DNA from 3 places in the Marinactinospora endophytica genome. Region 2 is predicted to be linked to each of the others. Evidence: riboswitches for the same ligand, from Rfam matches in the RefSeq annotation. Region 2 holds a riboswitch; each other region holds the start of a gene.
The links. Region 2 has a riboswitch for cobalamin ahead of ACYVHU_RS15675 (ABC transporter substrate-binding protein). Riboswitches for the same ligand answer to the same signal wherever they lie in the genome.
Positions count from the first base shown of each region.

Region 1: it holds a riboswitch for cobalamin, as region 2 does, so the genes downstream of both, cobN (cobaltochelatase subunit CobN) here and ACYVHU_RS15675 (ABC transporter substrate-binding protein) in region 2, are expected to answer to the same signal.
Region 3: it holds a riboswitch for cobalamin, as region 2 does, so the genes downstream of both, metE (5-methyltetrahydropteroyltriglutamate--homocysteine S-methyltransferase) here and ACYVHU_RS15675 (ABC transporter substrate-binding protein) in region 2, are expected to answer to the same signal.

Region 1 covers NZ_BAAGVM010000017.1:74,161-76,417, forward strand. The annotation lists gene cobN (cobaltochelatase subunit CobN) at 1-1,251, opposite strand, end outside; cobalamin riboswitch at 1,313-1,436, opposite strand; gene ACYVHU_RS24765 (hypothetical protein) at 1,754-1,972, shown strand; gene ACYVHU_RS24770 (ABC transporter permease) at 2,186-2,257, shown strand, end outside.
Region 2 covers NZ_BAAGVM010000007.1:283,184-285,440, reverse strand. The annotation lists gene ACYVHU_RS15685 (VOC family protein) at 1-101, opposite strand, end outside; gene ACYVHU_RS15680 (putative glycolipid-binding domain-containing protein) at 98-670, opposite strand; cobalamin riboswitch at 789-972, shown strand; gene ACYVHU_RS15675 (ABC transporter substrate-binding protein) at 1,061-2,059, shown strand; gene ACYVHU_RS15670 (FecCD family ABC transporter permease) at 2,074-2,257, shown strand, end outside.
Region 3 covers NZ_BAAGVM010000001.1:367,413-369,669, reverse strand. The annotation lists gene metE (5-methyltetrahydropteroyltriglutamate--homocysteine S-methyltransferase) at 1-1,314, opposite strand, end outside; cobalamin riboswitch at 1,486-1,712, opposite strand; gene ACYVHU_RS01635 (polysaccharide deacetylase family protein) at 2,069-2,257, shown strand, end outside.

The sequences.
Region 1 (2,257 bases), on a different contig from region 2:
CTCGGTCAACCACTCCACGTCGTGACCGCCCGCGGCGATCAGCGCGTGGATGAGGGGGTCCCCGTCGTCCTCGCGGCGCCCCTCCTCGGGTGCGGGGCGACGCCACAGCGCATCGTCCGTGCCGAGGTCGTACCCCTGGGCGGCGAGCTCGCGCAGCAACCGCACCGCCGAGGCCGGGGTGTCCAGTCCGACCGCGTTGCCCACGCGGGAGTGCTTGGTCGGATAGGACGACAGGACCACCGCCAGGCGCCGCTCCCCGTGGGGGACCGACCGCAGCCGGGCGTGGCGCACCGCGATCCCCGCCACCCGCGCGCACCGCTCGGGGTCGGCGACGTAGACCGGGATTCCGCTGGCGGGATCGGCCTCCTTGAACGAGAACGGAACCGTGATCAGCCGGCCGTCGAACTCGGGGATGGCCACCTGCATGCCGGCGTCCATGGGGGTGAGCGCGGCGTCGGACCCCTGCCAGGAGTCACGGCTGGAGGTGAGGACCAGCCCTTGGAGGACGGGCACGTCCAGCTCCGCGAGCGCGCCCGCGTCCCAGGCGTCCTCGTCCCCGCCCCCGGAGGCGTCGGCGGCCACCGCCCCGCCCGCGGCGAGCACGGTCGTCACGATCGCGTCCGCGCGGGCGAGCAGGTCGAAGAGCCCGGGGGTGGTCGTCCGGGACAGTCCCCGCAACGACCCCGAGAACACCGGAAGCGCGTTGGCCCCCGCGGCCTCGACCGCGTCGCACAGGACGTCGACGAAGGCGGTGTTGCCCGACAGCTCGTGCGCGCGGTAGAAGACGACGGCCACGGTGGGCCGGTCGTCGCGTTGCTCCCGGTCGCCGTGGACACCGAACTCGGGCATGCGCTGCGGCGGTTCGAAGCCCTCGCCGGTGAGCAGGACGGTGTCGGAGAGGAAACGGGCGAGCTCACGGAGGTTGCCGACCCCGCCCTCCCGCAGATAGCCGTGGGCGTCGGTGGCCACGCCGACCGGGACGGTGGAGAGCCGGATCATCTCGGCGTCGGGAGCGGCCTCGCCGCCAAGGGCGACGACCGGGACACCCGAGGAACGGAGGACCTCCAGGCCCTCCGCCCACGCCTCGCGGCCCCCCAGCAGGCGCACCACGGCGATGTCGGCTCCCTCCAGCAGCGCGGGCAGCTCCGCGGGGGCGGTCCGAGCGGGGTTGGCGGTCCGGTATCCGCAGTCGGCGGCGCGGGCGGCGAGCAGTTCGGTGTCGGCGGTGGAGAGCAGCAGGATGGTTGCCACGCGGGTCCTTCTTCCTGTCGGGGTCCTCGCCCCTTGACGGAAACTCGTGCGTGACGTCGCGAAGTCTCCTGGCTCGGGTTCGGGCACCGGCCCCCGCCTTCCCACCGTGTCGCGGCAGTGGCGTCGTCTCGGGGCGGCTCCCCCTCACAGTTGCGGGACAGCCACGGATTCGCACCGTGTTCCTTCGCGTCGTCGCCTCATCATGGCAGAGGGGGGCGGTGGGGGCGTGTCCGGATCGATGTCCGGGAACATCGGCGTCGCCTCCGCGGATTCGCGAGGATCGCCGAGCGTGAGCCTCCCCGCCACCCCGGCGGCTCCCCTCGGCTCTGCCGGCCACCATGCCGCCTCCTACGACGAGGCCGCACGGCATTACGGCGAGCTCGCGTTCCACGCTCCGCACCGGCCCGTGGCGGTATCGGGGACATCACGGTGACCTTGACGGAGGTGCTCACTCCTTCCGGCTCCCTCCCCCCTGCGTAGCGGCATCTGGTCCGGCGACGACATGAGCGGCCAGGAGGAGAGGACGGCCACGTGGGCGCTGGTGCTCGCGATCATTGGGGGCTTCCTCGCGTGCTTCTTCATCCTGTTCCTGCTGCTGGTCGAGGAGCGGGCGGTCGGCGGAAGCACGATGGTGACCGTCCACAACGGCCAGGCGTGCCCCGGCCCGGGGCGCGATCCGGGATGGTTCGACTACGTTCGGACGCTCGCGCGGTCGGCGTGACGCCCCGCGGTCCGCGGCGGGGAACGGGGCCCGCGCACCCGTTCCGGGCCGCATGTCGACCCCGCCTCCCAGGTCACGCTTTCGCATGCGCACGGCAACGGAATAGTCACCATGGCCCGATAGGTGAGTAGTCTCCGCATGGCTGGCTAAGAAGCGGCCCATGATCGAACCCCTTGTCCTTGTCCCCTCCCGGTCCCGGGAGGCGGCCCTACAGTGACCCTCTGGGAGTACATCGCCGGCCGTTCCGACATGCTGGCCTTCCAGGCCCTTCAGCACGCGAGCATG
Region 2 (2,257 bases):
AAGGGCTCCCAGCCCAGTTCGCCCAGCAGCCACCCCCAGCTCGTGGCCGCCCGTTCCAGGTCGGCCACCCACAACTCGACGTGGTGCAGCGCGCCGTTCACCGGATCCTGCGGGCGAACCGGTCGTAGTCGATGACGAGCCCATCGGCGTCCACCGTCAGCTCGTAGCGTTCCTCGACGGGTCCTCGGTACTCGTAGCGGTCGACACCGCCGAAGGGCGCCAGCCTCGTGTAGCGCTGGGCCATGCGGTGGATCTTGAGGCCCGGGACGTCGATCCAGGCCACCGCGATGTCACGTGATTCGCCCGGTTCGAGCCCCAGCCTGCGGATCGGCAGCGTGTTGGTGAGCGGGGTCGCCGCGACGTCGACGTCCAGGCAGCCGTCCAGGCGGGGCTCCCTGCGTCCGTTGACGGTCCACTGCCCGCCACCCCCGGTCAGCGTGATCCGTTCGGCGCCCCGTTCCGTCAGCACCTCCACCTCGACCTCGCGGGTCACCCAGGCGAGGTCGGCGCGCACGGTGAACCGGCAGCCGAAGTGTTCGCGCCGGTCGGCGATGACCTCGCTGCCCTCCAGCCGGAACCCGGCGGGCTCGGCGACGAGCGCCCCCACCCCCGTCCCCTCGGGGACGTCGATGCGCGTCCAGGCGGCGGGCAGACGGTACGTGACGGACATGCCGACCGTTCTACCCCTTCTCCGTGTCGCCGCGCCATACCCGGTGTCACCGTATGGGCACAAATCGCACCCCGGACGCCCACCGCGGCGCGGACGCCCCTGCCCCTCGCACCGGCCGCCCGAGGGGTGCGGCGTTAGCATGTGCAGGCGACGGAAACCAGGAAGCCGGTGCGAGTCCGGCACGGTCCCGCCACTGTGATCGGGGAGCCGAACCCCCCGCGCGCCACGGTGCCCCGCACCGGAAGGCCGGGTGAGGCGTTGATCCGCGAGTCAGGAGACTGGGCCGTCGCTGCTTCGTCCACGCGGGCGCGGATCCCCGCGAGACGTGCCCGGCGGCCCGCCTCCGGTTCCTTCTCGCGCCGTGCCCGGATCCCGCGAGAGGACCCTGACGTGCACCTCCCCTTCCCCCGCCGGCCGCGCGCGTTCGCGCTCCCGGCCGCCCTGGCCTGCGCCGCCCTGGTGGCCGGCTGCGGCGCCGGCCCCGCCGAGCCTGCCGCCGACCCGGCGACCGGATCCGCCGAGGGCCGCCCGCTCACCCTGGACAACTGCGGCGTCGAAGTGAGCGTGACGGCGCCGCCCGAACGGGTCGTCACCATGAACCAGCACGTCACCGAGGTGATGCTGGCGCTGGGCCTGGAGGACCGACTCGTGGGCACCGCGTTCCTCGACGACGAGATCGTGCCGGAGTACCGCGACGCCTACGAGAAGGTCCCGGTGCTGGCCGACGAGTACCCGTCGTTCGAGGACCTGCTGGCGGCCGAACCCGACTTCGTCTACGGCGGCTTCGCCAGCGCGTTCGACGAGACCCAGGGGCGCGGCAGGGCCGCGCTGGCCGACGCGGGCATCCTCACCTACCAGAACATCGAGCAGTGCGTCGACGAGGTGACGGTGGGCACGGTGGAGGAGGAGATCCGCAACGTCGCCGCGATCTTCGGGGTGGAGGAGCGCGGCGAAGAGCTCATCTCGGAGATGAACGACGAGCTCGCGCGCACCGAGGCGGCGCTGGAGGGCGTCGACCCCGTCGACGTGCTCGTCGTGGACTCCATCGGGGCGACCGTGTTCACCTCGGGCGGCAGCGGCATCGGCAGCGACCTGATCGCCCGCGCCGGCGGACGCAACGTCTTCGACGACGTGGACGACACCTTCGCGGACGTGTCCATCGAACAGGCCGCCGAACGCGCGCCCGAGGCGATCCTGTTCTACGACTACGGCTCCACCGGCATCGAGGACAAGCGGGCGGCCGTGCTCGCCGACCCCCTGCTGGCCGGCACGCCGGCGGTGGAGCGGGAACGGTTCGCGGTGCTGCCCCTGACCTCGGCCCTGGTGGGGATCCGGGTCGGCGACGCGGTCGCCGACATCGCCGAACAGCTCCATCCGGGCGTGTTCTGAGCGTGCGCGCGCGGATGCGGATCGGGCGGCCGGCACGGCGGGCGGCGGGAAGCGCGGCGCCGGTCCGCCGCGGCGGTGGCCGGCTGAGCGTGGCCGTGGTCCTGCCGCTGCTGGTGGCGGGGCTGGTGGCGGCGGTGACCGCGGGGATCGCCGTGGGATCGGTCGCGGTCTCCCCCGCCGACACCTGGGGGATCATGC
Region 3 (2,257 bases), on a different contig from region 2:
CTGCGGGAAGGAGCCGATCGTCGTCGTGGGCAGAGGAGGCAGCGGGGCCCGGGCGCGCTCGCGCTGCCGGTAGGAGGGGCGGGCCGGAGCCTGCCCGAGCGCCTCCAGCCTGGCCCGCACCCGCTGGTCGGTGAAGGCCCGCGGGGCGCGCTCGCTCGACCGCTGCCGGGCCCCGGCCAGCTGCTCCTCGACGTCCTCCGCTCCGGCGAGGGCGCGGCCCAGCAGGACCACCTCGTCGAGCTTCTGCCGGGCGAAGGCCAACCGGTCGCGCACCGACGGGTCCAGGCCGGTCTCGACCTCCAGGTCGTAGGGGACGTGCAGGAGAGGGCAGGAGGTCCCCACCACGACCTCCCCCGCCAGGCCCAGCAGGGAGGCCAGCGTCGACAGGGCCGCCGGGATGTCGGCGCGCCAGACGTTGCGTCCGTCCACGACCCCGGCGACCAGGCTCTTTGCGCCCAGGCCGCCGACCTTGGACACGTCCTCGGCGTTGCCGCGCACCAGGTCCAGGGCGACCCCCTCGATGGGGGTCCGCTTGAGCGTCTCCAGCGCGCCCTCGCCGGCCGGCCCGTGGTAGACCGCGACGAGGATCCTCGGCCGTTGCGCCACCCCGCCCAGGCGCTCGTAGGCGTCCCCCAGTTCGCGCAGAACCTCCTGGCCGGCGTCGGTGGCCAGGATCGGTTCGTCGAGCTGGACCCACCCCGCACCCGCGGAGGCGAGCTCACCGAGCAGTTCGGCATAGCAGTCGAGCAGCCCGTCGAGCAGCTCCAGGGGCCGCCATCCCCGCGGGGCGTCAGGGGAGCCCTCGGACAGCAGGAGGAGGGTCAGCGGGCCGAGCAGCACCGGACGGGTCTCATAGCCGAGCCCACGCGCCTGGACGTACTCCGACAGGGGCTTACGCCCGGCCAGGCGCGGCCGGGTGGCCGGCGACAGCTCCGGCACCAGGTGGTGGTAGTTGGTGTCGAACCACTTCGTCATCCGCAACGGCGCCGCCTCATCGCAGCCCCGGGCCATGGCGAAGTAGCGCCGCAGCTCGGCGGAGCGGTCGTCGTCCCCCTCGGCGATCCGGGCGAAACGCGGCGCCACCAGGTCGAACATGACCGCGGTGTCGAGCACGTGGTCGTAGTAGGAGAAGGTGTTGGACGGAATGTGCTCGACGCCCGCCTCGCGCAGCGTCCGCCAGGTGGCGCCGCGCAGCCTGGCGGCCACGGTGTCGAGTTCGGCCGCGTCGATGTCCGCGGCCCAGTAGGACTCCAGGGCGCGCTTGAGCTCGCGCCGCGGCCCGATGCGGGGGTAGCCGAGAACGGTCGTCGTCATCGGGCACCCGCCCCGACGGACACGTTCAGGTCCTCGCGCATGGTCTTCTCTCCCTCGTCGAAGCCGTCGTCCTTCGGCCACGAGGGTGCGCGAACGCGCGGGCGGGGCCCACGCGGCCACCGTCCGTCGTCGTCCGGCCCTCCCTCGGGGCCTCGGACAGCCGTGGTCGCGGCGCGACCACGGGCGGTGGCAGGTCTTCGGACTCGCGGGCACGGCGTGACGCGGCGCGTCACGTCTCCTACTGGCCGTCGCTTCCCCGACGCCGTGGCGTCCAGTGCTCGAAAAACGGCGTTCGTTCCCACATACCGCTGCGGGGCAGTCCCGGATTCGCACCGGGTTCCCTCTTGCGACACGCACGACCCGAGGCCGCGCGTGAACCGACCGCACCGGGAGTATAGGCCGTCCCCTGCAGACCGCCTCGACCGCGGAGGCGGTGGGCCGATCGGCCGTGTCCGCTTGTGGCCGACACGTGATCGAGATGGCATTTTCGGCCCCCGCCCCGCCTCGCCTCCGCGAACCGGCATGTCAGAGGCTGTTTCAAGCACCGAACACCTGAAAGCGGACCCGATGCGGTCGTGTTATTACTCGATTGGGTGAGACGCCACGGCCTCGGTGGTTCTAGCCTCATCAGGGGGACCGTGTCCATATCGACATAGAAGATAGGGAACCGTCCCACCCCACCCGTGCGACAAAGCAAGTCGAACCTCTTCGACTGTGAAAGACCATCCTTCCGTTGAAAGTCCCTGGTGAATCCATGCCCTCCAGCACCTCCCGCACCTTCCGAGGCACCGCCCGGCGCGGAGGCGCCCGCCTCGTGCGTGGCGTCGCCGCGGCCAGCGCGGCCGTCCTGTTGGCCGGAGCGTGCTCGTCCGGAAGCGAGGCCGAACACGCCTCCGGAACCCAGGAGGACCCTCGCGAGCCCGCGACCGGGGAGCCCGGTGAA